One region of the Kitasatospora sp. CM 4170 genome, then DNA from elsewhere that is predicted to be linked to it. Evidence: riboswitches for the same ligand, from Rfam matches in the RefSeq annotation. Region 1 holds a riboswitch; each other region holds the start of a gene.
What was found. Region 1 has a riboswitch for cyclic di-AMP ahead of RMN57_RS11980 (NlpC/P60 family protein). Riboswitches for the same ligand answer to the same signal wherever they lie in the genome.
Positions count from the first base shown of each region.

Region 2: another riboswitch for cyclic di-AMP. It lies ahead of RMN57_RS23425 (transglycosylase family protein); the one in region 1 lies ahead of RMN57_RS11980 (NlpC/P60 family protein).
Region 3: another riboswitch for cyclic di-AMP. It lies ahead of RMN57_RS31660 (LysM peptidoglycan-binding domain-containing M23 family metallopeptidase); the one in region 1 lies ahead of RMN57_RS11980 (NlpC/P60 family protein).
Region 4: another riboswitch for cyclic di-AMP. It lies ahead of RMN57_RS21660 (M23 family metallopeptidase); the one in region 1 lies ahead of RMN57_RS11980 (NlpC/P60 family protein).

Region 1 covers NZ_CP134877.1:2,949,391-2,952,919, reverse strand. Annotated here, with positions in the region: gene RMN57_RS11985 (NlpC/P60 family protein) at 1-645, shown strand, start outside; cyclic di-AMP (ydaO/yuaA leader) riboswitch at 995-1,149, shown strand; gene RMN57_RS11980 (NlpC/P60 family protein) at 1,160-2,329, shown strand; gene RMN57_RS11975 (NlpC/P60 family protein) at 2,555-3,529, shown strand, end outside.
Region 2 covers NZ_CP134877.1:5,468,662-5,472,190, reverse strand. Annotated here, with positions in the region: gene eno (phosphopyruvate hydratase) at 1-916, opposite strand, end outside; gene RMN57_RS23425 (transglycosylase family protein) at 1,180-2,139, opposite strand; cyclic di-AMP (ydaO/yuaA leader) riboswitch at 2,145-2,314, opposite strand; gene RMN57_RS23420 (cytochrome P450) at 2,587-3,529, opposite strand, start outside.
Region 3 covers NZ_CP134877.1:7,509,053-7,512,581, reverse strand. Annotated here, with positions in the region: gene RMN57_RS31670 (RidA family protein) at 1-265, shown strand, start outside; gene RMN57_RS31665 (DUF2470 domain-containing protein) at 428-1,147, shown strand; gene RMN57_RS31660 (LysM peptidoglycan-binding domain-containing M23 family metallopeptidase) at 1,412-2,437, opposite strand; cyclic di-AMP (ydaO/yuaA leader) riboswitch at 2,443-2,600, opposite strand; gene RMN57_RS31655 (MFS transporter) at 2,912-3,529, shown strand, end outside.
Region 4 covers NZ_CP134877.1:5,064,233-5,067,761, reverse strand. Annotated here, with positions in the region: gene RMN57_RS21665 (hypothetical protein) at 1-794, shown strand, start outside; gene RMN57_RS21660 (M23 family metallopeptidase) at 884-1,744, opposite strand; cyclic di-AMP (ydaO/yuaA leader) riboswitch at 1,757-1,915, opposite strand; gene RMN57_RS21655 (YiaA/YiaB family inner membrane protein) at 2,161-2,451, shown strand; gene RMN57_RS21650 (alpha/beta hydrolase) at 2,598-3,425, shown strand.

The DNA of each region.
Region 1 (3,529 bases):
AGCGTGCAGCAGGCCTCCTCCAGCCAGACCGAGGCGCTCAAGGGCCTGCAGGACCAGCAGCGCCGGCTGGACCAGCAGAAGGCCGAGGCGGCCGCCGTCCTCGCCTCGCTGGACAGCACCACCAAGGACCTCAACCAGTCCAAGACCGAGGTCAACAAGAAGCTGAAGGAGGCCCAGGACCTCCTGAACTCGCTCAGCGCCGCCGACCGGGCCGCCCTGCGGGCCGCGCAGCAGGCGGAGGACCGCGCCTCGCGCGGCTCCGATCGCGCGGACCTCGTCAGCCTTCCGCAGGCGAGCGGCTACGCCGGGACGGCCGTCTCCATCGCGATGAGCAAGCAGGGCTCGCCGTACGTCTGGGGCGCCACCGGGCCGAGCACCTTCGACTGCTCGGGCCTGATGGTCTTCGCGTACTCCAAGGCCGGCGTCTCGCTGCCGCGCACCTCGCAGGCGCAGGGCAACGTCGGCACCCGCGTGCCCTCGCTCGCCGAGGCCCAGCCCGGCGACCTGATCATCTACCGCAGCGACCGCAGCCACGTCGGGATGTACATCGGCAACGGCATGGTGGTGCACGCGCCGCACACCGGTGACGTGGTGAAGGTGATGAAGGCCGACGCGATGCCGATCAACACCATCCGCCGGGTCTGACGGACCGGCACGCCCGGCGAGCCCGCCGCGGACGGCGGTCGAGCCCCCGGAACGGACCTGTGATCCGCGCCACCCCCGAACCCGGGGCTGGCGCGGTTTCCGTCTGTTCCGGTGACAAGCGATCAGCTCCGCGTACGGCGCCGATCACGCCCGGTCATATTCACAAATGAACATGGATGATGTTCCGGCTTTTTTCTGACAAGGATTTGAACGGATCACGGTTCTGTTACTAGGGTCGAGCCTTGAACCACCGCACAGTCGATCACCCAGCCTGGGTGGCGGCGGAGGTTTACCGCCGAGTTCGCGAAGCAGCGGGGCGGGCCGCAGGCCCGTCCGAGTGGGAGCCCAGTAGTTCGGGGCGCTGTGGAACGGAGCCGGGGAACCATGTTCCTCCGGGGTGAATCGGCGCCAGGTCGGCCGGTGGAACGGCCGGTGAGGCGTCGTAGGGCCTTCTTCCGGCCCGAACCCGTCAGCTCACCCGGTAGGCGGACGTTGGAAGAAGGAGCCCGCCTTCGTGGCGTCCCATCGTCGTCCCAAGCCCGCCGGCCGCGCCCGTGTCTCGATCCTGACCGGTGTAGCCGCCGCCGCCGTCGCCCTCTCCGCGCAGTCCGGTGCCCACGCCGACCCGACGCCGACCAAGGACCAGGTCAAGGAGCAGGTCGACCAGCTCAACGAGCAGGCCGAGGTCGCGACCGAGAAGTACAACGGCGCCCAGGCCAAGCAGCAGGAGCTGCAGAAGCAGGTCGGCGAGTTGCAGGACAAGGTGGCCCGTCAGCAGGCCGCGGTCACCGAGGCCCAGGGCGGCCTCGCCGAGATCGCCGGCGAGCAGTACCGCACCGGCGGCATATCGTCGACCGTCCAGCTGATGCTCTCGTCCAGCCCCGACAACTTCCTCAACCAGGCCGGGGCGCTGACCCAGGCGAGCAGCACCCAGTCCGGCGCGCTGAAGGACCTCCAGGAGCAGCAGCGCAGGCTCGACCAGGACCGCAACGAGGCCCAGGCCAAGCTCGGCGAGCTGGAGACCACCACCCAGCAGCTGAAGGCCTCCAAGGAGGAGGTCCAGGCCAAGCTGGCGAAGGCCCAGGACCTGCTCAACACGCTGACCGAGCAGGAGCGCCGCGCGATCCGCGAGGCCGAGGAGAAGGCCGCCGCCGAGGCGAAGGCCCAGGCGGACGCCGCCGCGAAGGCCGCGAAGGCGAAGGCGGACTCCGAGCGCGCCTCCCGCGACACCAACCGCACCGACCTCTCCGGTTCCGGCTCCGGTTCCGGGTCCGGCTCGGGTGCCGCGACCGCGGACCCCGCCCCGGCCCCCAAGCCGGTCGCCGCGGGCAGCTCGCGCGGTGCCGCCGCGCTCTCCATCGCCGCCGGCAAGGTCGGCAGCCCGTACGTCTACGGCGCCGCGGGCCCGAGCTCCTTCGACTGCTCGGGCCTGATGGTCTGGGCGTTCAACCAGGCCGGCGTGTCGCTGCCGCGCACCTCGCAGGAGCAGGCCCACGCCGGCACCCGGATCGGCTCGGACCTCTCCCAGGCCCAGCCCGGCGACCTGCTGATCTTCTACAGCGACGCCCACCACGTGGGGATCTACGCGGGCAACGGCCAGGTGCTCCACGCGCCCAAGCCGGGTGCCTCGGTGCGCTACGAGGCGGTCTCCAACATGCCGCTGGCCTCCATCGTGCGCGTCTGATCCGCAGTCGGTTCCGACAGGCCCGGTCTCCCCAGGTGGGGAGGCCGGGCCTGCGGCTTTCCCGGCGGATGGGGCTGGTGTCCGATTCCGGGTCAAATATTCGGGTTGGGAGGGGTTTGGACTCGCTTGCCCGGACTCGCTAACGTCTGCCACCGGACTCCCGTCGAGAGCCGCCCACCCCGGCGCGGCCGCGGGGCCGGGCCGCAGGATCGGAGCCGCCGTCGCATGTCCGTGCACCGCCGTTCCCCGCTGTCGGGGGCGCACGCCCTCGCCCGTGCGCTGGTGCTGACCGCCGCGGCCACCACCGTGCTCGGCATGGCGACGGGCGGCCCCGCCCAGGCCGCCCCGGGCGGACCGGACGGGCCGGCCGACCGCAAGGACGTCAAGGCCCAGGTGGAGCAGCTGTACGACGAGGCCGAGCAGGCCTCCGAGCGGTTCAACGCGGCCCAGGAGGCGCAGCAGCAGCTGCAGCACGAGACCGGGACCCTCCAGCAGCAGGTCGCCGTCGCCCAGGACGAGCTCAACCAGCTGCGCGGCGACCTCGCCACCGTGGCCGGTGCCGAGTACCGCGGCGGCGGCATGGCGCAGACCGTCCAGCTGATGCTCGCCACCGACCCCGAGGGGTACCTGGCCACGGCCCGCACCCTCGACCAGGCCGCCGAGCGGCAGAGCGAGACGCTGCGCGAGGTGGTGGCCCGTCAGCGGCGACTCGACCAGCGCCGCACCGAAGCCACCGCCAAGCTCGCCGAGCTGGAACAGACCCGCCGCGCCCTCGCCGAGAGCAAGCAGCAGATCCAGCAGCGGCTGGCCAAGGCGCAGCGGCTGCTGAACAGCCTGGGCGAGGCGGAGCGGGCCCGGATGGCCGCCCAGGACGCCCGCGAGGCCGAGCAGCGCGCCACCCGCGGCACCGACCGGCTCGACCTGGGGACCGCCCCGCCCGCCTCCGAGCGCGGTGCGGCCGCGCTGGCCGCCGCCGTGAAGATGATCGGCTCGCCCTACGTGTACGGATCCACCGGGCCCCGCGCGTTCGACTGCTCCGGTCTGATGTACTGGAGCTGGCGGCAGGCGGGAGTGACCCTGCCGCGCACTTCGCAGGCCCAGGCGTCCGCCGGCCGGCGGGTCAGCCTCTCCGACGCGCGACCGGGAGACCTGGTGATCTTCTACCGGGACATGCACCACGTCGGCATGTACGCCGGCGGC
Region 2 (3,529 bases), 2.5 Mb from region 1:
GGACCTTGTCGCCCAGCTTGACGGTCATGGCCTTCCAGCCGTCCCAGTCCGACTCGTCCAGCGGGTCCTCGATGGAGACCAGCGGGTACGCGGCGACCAGCTCGGCGTAGTACTCGATCAGCTCGGCGGCCGAGAGGGACTTGCCCTCGAACTGGTAGGCGCCGTCCTTGAAGAACTCGGAGGCGGCGACGTCCAGGGCCAGCGCGATGTCGCGGCCGGGCACGTAGCCGGCCTTCTTGATGGCCTCGGTGATGAGGTCCAGGGCCTCGCGGTTGCTGTCCAGGTTCGGGGCGAAGCCGCCCTCGTCGCCGAGGCCGGTGGAGAGGCCGCGCTCCTTCAGGACGCCCTTGAGGGTGTGGTAGACCTCGACGCCCCAGCGGACGGCCTCGGAGAAGGACTCCGCGCCGATCGGCGCGATCATGAACTCCTGGATGTCGACGTTGGAGTCCGCGTGCGAGCCGCCGTTGAGGATGTTCATCATCGGGACCGGAAGGACGTGCGCGTTCGGGCCGCCCAGGTAGCGGAACAGCGGCAGGTCGCTGGCCTCGGAGGCGGCGTGCGCCACGGCCAGGGAGACGCCCAGGATGGCGTTGGCGCCGAGCGAGGACTTGTCCGGGGTGGCGTCCAGGTCGAGCATGGCCTGGTCGATCAGGCGCTGCTCGGTGGCGTCGTAGCCGACCAGCTCCGGGCCGATCTGCTCGATGACGGCCAGGACGGCCTTCTCCACGCCCTTGCCGAAGTAGCGGTTCTTGTCGCCGTCACGAAGCTCCAGCGCCTCGAAGGCACCGGTGGAGGCACCCGACGGGACGGCGGCACGGCCGGTGCTGCCGTCGTCGAGGCCGACCTCGACCTCGACCGTGGGGTTGCCACGCGAGTCGAGGATCTCACGGGCTACGACGACATCGATGGACGGCACGAAGCATCTCCTAGCGGAAGCAGGTCCGGCTGACGGTGGGTGCTGTCGGCCGGACGATTGCGGAGTCGTTACGACCAGAGCCTAACCGCACGGGCTCCCGGGGCCACGTCGACCATGGGTCCGTCTCAGCGTGTGGCCGCACTACCCACCGGTAGTTCACCTGGTTGCCCCGTGAAAGCGGTCCGGATGCGGACGAAGGGGGACGTATCCGGCCCCCTTCGTCCGCGCCGCCGGGCGGTGGCCCGGGTTCAGCGGCCGGTGGTTCAGCCGAGGTTGAGCACCTGGCCGGGCATGATCAGGTCGGGGTCGCCGCCCACGGTGCCGCGGTTGCCGTCGTACAGCGTCTGCCAGCCGCCGGACACGCCCTGGGCGGCGGCGATGCCGGCCAGCGTGTCGCCGGCCTGGACGGTGTAGCCGTGGCCGGTGCGCTGCTGGGGGGCCGGGTCGGCGTGGCCGGCCGGATCGGCGTGGCCGGTGGTCGGAGTCGGGCCGGCGCCCTGACCGATGTACCCGTCGGACGGACCGGCGTACTGGAGGGCGACCTCGGGGGTGTACTGACCGGCGTGCTGCCGGTACACGCTCTCGTGGCTGGTCCAGTACCAGGCGCCGTCGCTCTGGTACCAGTACACCTTCGCGTCGGCGTCCCAGCCGCCCTGGCCGGAGAAGCCGGGGGCCTTGGCGTCCTGCTGCGCGGGCTGCTGGGCGGCGGGCTTCGGGGCCTGCTGCTGGGCGGGCTTCTGAGCCGGCTTCGGCGCGGCGGGCTTCGGCTGGGCGGGCTTCGGCGCGGCGGGCTGCTGCGCCGCCGGCTTCGCGTCCGTGGAGGCGTCGACCTCGGCCGCGGCGCCGCCCTTGCTCAGGCCCGCCCGCTTGGAGCAGACCGGCCAGGCGCCCGGCCCCTGCGAGGCGAGGACCTTCTCGGCCACCGCGATCTGCTGCCCCTTGCTGGCCTGGTTGGCCTGCGCCGCGTACGCGGTGCCGCCGTACGCCTTCCAGGTGCTGGAGGTGAACTGCAGGCCGCCGTAGAAGCCGTTGCCGGTGTTGATGCTCCAGTTGCCGCCGCTCTCGCACTGGGCGACCGCGTCCCAGGTGGAGACGGGGGCCGCCGAGGCGCCGGTGGCGGTGAGGAGCGGCATCGCGAGTCCGACGCCGGCCACACCGGCGACGGCGATGGCCTTCTCGGCCTGGGTGCGGCGGCGGTGGCGGCCAGTTCCAACGAACAGCATGAAGACGTCCCTCTCCGCACGCCTGCGAGGTGAGCTGTCGGGTTCGGACCGGGAGGTGGCCCGGCCGCGTGTCGCGAGGCGTTCTGCCCGCGACTGCGGCTTCACCCCAAGCCGTGGAGGACGGCAACAAACCTGGGTCCCCCGCCCCTGCCCAGGGTTCTGGTCGGTTTCCCGTGGCGCGGCGGGCAGGATTCGGCGTTCCGCGCACGAGGTCCGCAGCTGCGAACTCCAGGGAGAGTAGACAGATCCTCACACCAATCACAAGCTCATATCGCCGATATCACACAGAAATTACGGCACACGGTCGATCGCCTACAAACGGAGGCGGTATGTCCGGATTGATGGTGGTTCAACCCCCCTGTTGGGCCGTCTCTGAGACGCCGCGTCAGCGTGTCGAGCCGCCGGCCGGAGGACGCGCGGGCCGCTGCGAGCGGTTCCCGGCCGTGATCAGACGGGCTTCTTCTCCGCGTTCTCCGGAGTGAATTCGACCGGAAGTTCACGAAGTCCACGCATGATCAGACCACCGCGCCACCGCAGATTCTCCGGGCTTTCGGCGAGCTGCAGATCGGGCAGCCGGGTGAGCAGCGTGGCCAGCGCGGCACGGCCCTCCAGACGGGCCAGCGGAGCGCCGATGCAGTAGTGGATGCCGTGCCCGAAGCCGAGGTGCGGGTTGTCCGTCCGGGCCAGGTCGAGGGTGTTCTCGTCGGCGAACCGCGCCGGGTCCCGGTCCGCCGCCGCGAGTACCACCAGCACCGGGTCGCCCACCGGGATCTCCACCCCGCCGATGGTCAGCGGGCTGGTCGCGAACCGCCAGGTGGCCAGTTCCACCGGCCCGTCGTAGCGGAGCAGTTCCTCGATCCCGGTCTCCAGCAGGCCGGTCTCGCCGCGGGCGATCGAATCCTGCAGCAGCGCCCGCTGCCCGGGGTTGCGCAGCAGCGCGTAGGTGCCGTTGCCGATCAGGTTGACGGTCGTCTCGAACCCGGCGAACAGCAGGATGAAGGCCATCGCCGCGGCCTCGTTCTCGGTCAGGTGCTCGCCGTGGTCGCTGGCCCGGATCAGCCCCGAGATCAGGTCGTCGCCGAGGTCGGCCCGCTTGCGGTGGATCAGCTCCGCCAGGTACGAGCGCATCCGCTTCACCGCCCGCCCCACGCCGCCGCGCTGCCCGCCGCCGTGGCGGATCATCATGCCCGCCCAGTCGCGGAAGTCGTCCTGGTCCTCGGCGGGCACACCGAGCAGGTCGCAGATCGCGTAGATGGGGAGTGGGAAGGCGAACTCGTGGATCAGGTCGGCGCTGCCGCGGGCCGCGAAGCCGTCGATCAGCCGGTCGGTGAGCTGCTGCACCCGGGGCTCGAACGCGGCCACCCGGCGCGGGGTGAACGCCTTCGAGACC
Region 3 (3,529 bases), 4.6 Mb from region 1:
CGACGTGAAGGCGCAGACCCGGCGCACGCTGGAGAACGTCAAGGCGATCGTCGAGGCCGGCGGCGCCACCATCGAGGACGTGGTGATGTTCCGCGTCTACCTGACCAAGCGGGCCGACTTCCCGCTGATGAACGAGGTCTACGCCGAGTTCATCGAGGAGAACGTCAAGCCCGGCGGCGTGAGGCCCTGCCGCACCACGGTCTTCGTCGAACTGCCGCAGGAGCCGATGCTGGTCGAGATCGACGCCCAGGCCGTGATCGGCTGATCCACCGCCGGACAGGCGGGGCCCGGGGACGGTCGCCGAAGCGCGGGGCCCGGGCGGGCGCCGTCCGGGCCCCGGTACCCGACGGGCACCGGGCGGGCGGCCCTTGCCTTCCACGCGACCAAAATGATTAGGTAAGCCTCACCTAACTCGATGGAGGTCGCCATGAGCCCCACGCCCGCCGACGCCGAGGCCCCCGAGCCCACCGCCGCCGAACGGATCTGCAGCCTGCTCAGCGCCACCTCCTCGGTGGTGGTCCGGGCCCGCGGCGAGCACCACGACCTCGACACCCCGGTCTCGGTGCACGGCTCCCGGCTCCGCCTGACCGCCCCGCTCGGCTCCGGGCTCACCCTCGCCGCGACCGGCGAGACCGAGGGCCTGGCCGTCGTCCTGGACGTGACCGACATCGCCCCGGTCGCCGTCCGCGACCGCGTCCGCGGCCGGCTCACCATGGCCGGCCGGCTCCGGCTCGCCCACCTGGCCGACGACGGCCTCAGCGTCCACCTACACCTGGACGTCGCCCACGCCGTCCTCGCCACTCCGTACGGCACCAGCGCGCTCACCGGCGCCGACCTCGCCCTCGCCGGGCCCGACCCGCTCGCCCGCTACGAGGCCGGCCTGCTCACCCACCTCATCGACGACCACCCCGACGCGCTCGCCGCGCTCACCCGACTGCTCGACCCCCAACTCCTCGCCGGGCGGCCGGAGATCCGCCCGCTGGCGCTCGACCGCCACGGCCTGGTGCTGCGCCTGGACCATCCGCACGGTCACCGCGACGTCCGCCTGGTCTTCCCCGAACCGGCCTGCGACACCGAGGAGTTCGGCGAGCAGATGCACCGGCTGCTGACCGCCGCACAGACCGGCCTGCCCGCCCGCCGGTCGTGACCGGACCGGGCCGGACAGGCCTTCCGGAACCGCTTCGCTGCGGAGGCGCCGCGGAAACGGCGCCGAAGCGGACGTGGACGACGAAAGCGGCCGGCCCGGCTCGCGAGGGAGGTCTCGCGAGCCGGGCCGGCCTGGGCGTGTCCCGCGCCCGTATGTCCGCCACTGGTGCGGCGATCACCCGGTCGAGCGGTCACCCGACATGACCATCCCGGGAGTTCGTTCGCCCCGCACCTGGCGGTGGTCTGAACTCGGTTGTGGACCGGGTCAGATGGAGACGCCGTGCGCCCGCAGGTAGGCGATCGGGTCGATGTCCGAGCCGTACTCCGAGCCGGTGCGGATCTCGAAGTGCAGGTGCGGGCCGGTCACGTTGCCGGTCGCACCGGAGAGGCCGATCTGCTGGCCGGCGGTGACGGCCTGACCGACCTTCACGCCGATCGAGGACAGGTGCGCGTACTGGGCGTACTTGCCGTCGGCGAGCTTGATCTCGACCTCGTTGCCGTAGGCGCCGCCGTTGCCGGCCTTGACCACGGTGCCGGCCGCAACGGCGCGCAGCGGGGTGCCGGTGGCCGCGACGAAGTCGGCACCGGTGTGGTGGCCGGAGGCCCACATCGAGCCGGCGACGCCGTAGGCGGTGCCGAGCTTCGGGTTGGCCAGCGGGGCGACGTAACCGGAGGTGGAGGCCACGGCGGCCGGGGCCGGGGTGGTGGCCGGGGCGGCCGGCTTGGCGGCGGGGGCCTGGGCCGGCTTGGCGGCGGGGGCGGCCGGCTTCGCAGCCTGGACCGGCTTCGGCGCCTGCGCCGGGGCGGCCGGCTTCGCGGAGTCGTGCGAGACCTGCGGCTTGGCGGCGGGGGCGGCCGGCTTGGCGGCCTCGGCCGGAGCGGCGGCCTTGGCGCCCAGGGCCAGCTTCTGGCCCGGGAAGATCAGGTTCGGGTTGGAGCCGACGACCGAGCGGTTGTGCTCGTACAGCGCCTTCCAGCCGCCCTGGACGTCCTTGGCGTCGGCGATCTTCGACAGGGTGTCGCCGCTGACGACCTTGTAGCTCTCCTCGACCGGGGCGGCGGCCGGAGCGGCGGCCTCGGCGGCCGGCTGCGCGGCGGCGGCCGGAGCGGCGTCGACGCTGGTGGCGCCGGTCCAGGTGGCGGTCTGCTGCGGCTTCGCGGCCGGGGCGGTGTGGGCCTGGGCGCTGATGGTGGTCACCAGCGGGAGGGCGAACGCGGCGCCGGTGACGGCGGTGGCGATACCGATGCGGGCGGCGCGGGGCAGGGCGATACGACGGGCCTGTGCGGGCATGGGGGAGTTCCTCTCCGACGCCTGCGAGGTGAGCTGTCGGGTTCGGGCTGGAGTTGCCCGGCCGCATAGGCGGCTTCACCCCAAGCCGGACCGCGAATTCCGGTCCGGCGACTTACCTGTGGGTCCCCCGCTCCTGCCGTACAGAGTTCAGTTCGTACCACCGGGCAGCGGCAGGACTAGGCGTTCCACCCGGTGGCCACCCGGGCTGACGCCGGGCGGTCGCTGAACTAAAACCCATCCGTTCGAGCGAAGCAATGTCGATCTCCCGCATCGGTGAATTCCTCCGGCGACAATGTGACGCTCCGGATGATCCGCTGCACAGTACGTGCACAATCGATTCACGGCGCGCCACTGATCCGCGACACTCCGCCGATTTCGCTGGCCGTCCGCACACGATCACTCACGGAAAGCCAACCGCCGACACACCCCCGGTGACCCTTGTCACTCGGGCCCCGCTGGGCGGACCATCGGGCCGTGGCCACTTCCGAGGCCGGCACCCTGCGCCTGAGCACCGCGCAGGGTCGCTGGGTACTTCTGGCGACGGTGCTCGGCTCCAGCATGGCGATGCTCGACGGCACCGTGGTGAACGTCGCCCTGCCCCGGATCGGCGAAGACCTCGGCGCCCCGCTCGCCGCCCTGCAATGGACGCTGAACGCCTATCTGCTCACCCTGGCCGGGCTGATCCTGCTCGGCGGCGCACTCGGCGACCGCTACGGCCGGCGCCGGATCTTCCTGCTCGGCGTGGTCTGGTTCGCCGCCGCCTCGGCGGCCTGCGCCGCCGCACCCACCATCGAGGTGCTGATCGCCGCCCGCGCCGTCCAGGGCATCGGCGGGGCACTGCTCACCCCCGGGTCACTGGCGATGCTCCAGGCCGTCTTCCACCCGGACGACCGCTCGACGGCGGTCGGCCTCTGGTCCGGCCTCGGCGGGGTGTCGGCCGCGGTCGGCCCCTTCGTCGGCGGCTGGCTGGTGGACGGCCCGGGCTGGCGGTGGATCTTCCTGCTGAACGTCCCGCTGGCCGCGCTGGTGGTCGTGGTGGCCTCCCGGCACGTGCCGGAGAGCAGGGACGAGAGCGCGACCGGCCGCTTCGAC
Region 4 (3,529 bases), 2.1 Mb from region 1:
GGATGCGCGACGGCTGGCCGGAGCTGACCTCGGACGCCGTGGAGCACCTGCTCCACGAGCGGCTCCACCTCTACGTCCAGCCCGCCCCGGAGGAGGACCCGCTGGCGTACGGCGAGGCGGTGCGGCTGCTGATCGACCACCAGCGGGCGGCGAAGCGGCTGAACGCCAAGCGGCAGGAGCGGCTGCACGCGGAGGCCGAGTGGCAGGGCGAGGTGGCGGCCGGCCTGCTCCGCCGGGCCGATCTGGTGACCTGGCCGCGGCTGTACGCGCTGCTGCTGCACGCGTACGGGGTGGACGTCGCCGACGAGGCCGCGGTGTTCGACTGGCTGGCGGGCTTCCGGGAGCTGGCCGAGGAGGACCGGCGGGCCGCGTTCGAGGCGCTCGCGGCGGCCGGCTGGCTGGACGAGGCGGACCCCGGGGGCTGGGGTCCGGGCCGGGTGCTGTCGGTCGGGATGGCCACCGACGGCGCCCGGCGGCTGCTGGAGCACGGGCTGATGCGGCGCAGCTACCGCAACCTGGCGGAGCTGACGGCGCTGGGCCGGCCGATGCCGGACGAGCTGGCCGGGGACTTCGGGGCGTTCGAGGAGGCGGCGGAGGCCGCCGCGCTGGACCTGCTCGGCTCGTGGACGGTGCCGGGGCTGCCGCGACTGCTGGTGGCGGAGTTCCCGGAGCTGGCCCCGGAACCGGGCCAGGAGGAGATCGACGCCTACCTGGCCGGACTGCCGACGGCGCAGGAGCCGTCCGAACAGGAACCGTCCGAACAGGAGCCGGCGGCGCAGGACCCCACCGAGTAGCGGCGGGGGCGCACGGAAACGGGAAGGCGCCCCGGCCGGTACGGGTGTACCGGCCGGGGCGCCTTCGTCGTGCCGTCAGGTGCGAACCGTCAGGGGGTGATGCCGCGCTGCTCGAACCAGCTCTCCGGGTCGACCGGGGCACCGCCGTTGGGGCGCACCTCCAGGTGCAGGTGCGGGCCGGTGACGTTGCCGGTGGCGCCGACCTTGCCGAGCTGCTGGCCGGGGACGACCTTGCCGGAGCCCTTGATGATCGAGGAGAGGTGGCAGTACCAGATCTCGGTGCCGTCGGGCAGCGTCTCGACGATCCGGTAGCCGTACGAGCCGGCCCAACCGGCCGAGGTGATGGTGCCCTGGCCGACCGCGTACACCGGGGTGCCGGTGTCGGCGGCGAAGTCCAGGCCGGTGTGCAGGTGGGCCCAGTAGGAGGCGCTCTGGCCGTAGTGGGCGGAGAGGCGGTAGTCGCGCACCGGCAGGTTGATCGCGGCGAGCTTGGCCTTCTCGGCGGCCTCGGCGGCGCGCTTGGCCTCCTGCTGCTGGACGGCGCGCTTGGCCTCGGCCTCCTTCGCGGCCTGCAGGCGGGCGGTCTCCTCGGCGGCGGTGCGCTGGCTGTCGGCCTGCTGCTGGATCCGGGCGGCGAGCGCGAGGCCCGGGTCCGCGGAGAGCGCGACCGGGGCCTCGTCCGGCGCCTCGACGGCGGGCGCGGCGGCCGGGGTGGCGGAGGCGAAGCCGGTGGCGCCCAGGGTGGCGGCGACGGCGGTGACGCCGAGCAGCGGGGCGGTCCCGCGGGTCTGACGCGGCATCCGGTGGCGGTTGGTCTCGGCGGGCTGCGGGGCGGCCTCGTCGTCGGCCCCGCCGTACTCGCCCAGGTGGGCGGGCGGCCACGGGTGGTCGAGCAGCTGAGTGCCGGCGGAGGAGCCGGGCAGGTGTGCCGGAGAGTGCGTCGACGCCACGGAGGCGCGCTCCTTTCCTTCCTTCGCGCCTACCGGGTTAGCTGACGGGTTCGGAGCAGGAAGGTCTCCTACGGCTGGGCCTGGGCCCGGCCGATTCACCCCAAGGAACGTGGTTCCCCGGCTCCCTGGCCTGCCCGGAGGCCGGCCGGCGGGATTAGGCGACGGCGCGCGGTGCCGTCTGGGTACGGCGTTGCGGACCGCGCTGCGTTATCAAACGTTAATCCTAGGAGCCCCCGATTCCAAGCCGTCCGCATGGGACGACAGGACACAGCTCGGACACTACGCGATCCGGTGGGCGATTTGGGGCGTTTGACGACAACTGACACTACCGAACGTGATAGGACGTCAACGAACGACCCCTTGTTTGAGTACTCCTACTCATGTGGACCTCGTTCGACGGCGCGCATCCTGGCGCCATGAACGCACCGATGCAGTCCCGCACCACGGCCGCGTACTACATCCAGGCCGTGCTCTCCTTCGCCCTCTCCGCCGGCGCCCTCGCGATCGGCATCACCTACCTCCCGGTGGGCGCCTGGACCCGCGCCTTCCTCGGGGTCGGCCTGCTCTACACCGTCACCTCCTCGTTCACCCTGGCCAAGGTCGTCCGGGACCGGCAGGAGACCAACGAGATCGTCACCCGGGTCGACCAGGCCCGGCTGGAGAAGCTGCTGGCCGAGCACGACCCGTTCAAGGTGGAGGGAGTCTGAGCCGGCGGCCCGGAGAGCGCGGGGCCCGGCGCGGATGCGCGCATCGGGCTGACGCCGATAGCTTGACGGCTAAGGCTATTAGCCTTAGCTTTGTGGGTGTCGGCAGCACCGCCGACACCCCGTCCAGGCGGACCGCGGAGGCCCCGATGACCGGCACCAGCACCCCCACCACGCTGTTCCTCGACGTCCCCGGCGGCCGGCTGGCCTACGACGACACCGTGCGGGGTGACGGCCTCCCCGTCGTCCTGCTCCCCGGGATGCTCGACAGCCGGGCCGCCTACCGACACCTGCGCCCGCTGCTCACCGCGGCCGGCCGCCGGGTGATCACCATGGACCTGCGCGGCTTCGGCGAGTCCTCGATCGCCTGGGACGACTACTCCCCGGCCGCCATCGCCACCGACGTGCTCGCCCTGCTCGACCACCTCGGCATCGAGCGGGCCGTGCTGGCCGGCAACTCCTACACCGGAGCCACCGTGGTCAAGGCCGCCGGGGACGCGCCCGAGCGGGTCGGCGGCATCGTCCTGCTGGACGCCTTCGTGGAGAACCTGCCGCCGACCGCCCTGCAGCGCGCGGTGTTCGGCGTGATGGGCGCGCTGCTGGTGCACTCGCCCGCGTTCTGGGGCCTCTACCACCGGAGGATGGCCTACCCGGGCCCCCGGCCGGCCGACCTCGACGGCTACGTGGACGGCCTGGTCGCCGCGATGCGCACGCCGGGCCGCAAGGCCGCGACCCGCGGCTACGTCCGCGGTGAGTCCGCGCCCGCCGGCTGGACCGCCGCCGTGACCTGCCCGGCGCTGGTCGTCATGGGCAGCAAGGACCCCGACTTCCCGAAGCCGGAGCTGGTCGCCGACCGGCAGGCCGCCGCGCTGAAGGCCCGCAAGGTGATGATCGAGGGGTCGGGCCACTACCCGATGGCCGACCGGCCGCAGGCCACCGCCGACGCGCTGCTGCCCTTCCTCGCCGAGCTCGGCTGACCCCGCCGCGCAGGCCCGGCCCACCCGGTCCGGGCCCCCGGCGCGCCGCGCCGACCGGGCGCCCGCGTCCGCATCCGCGTCCACCGAAGCGCCCACGCCCGCCG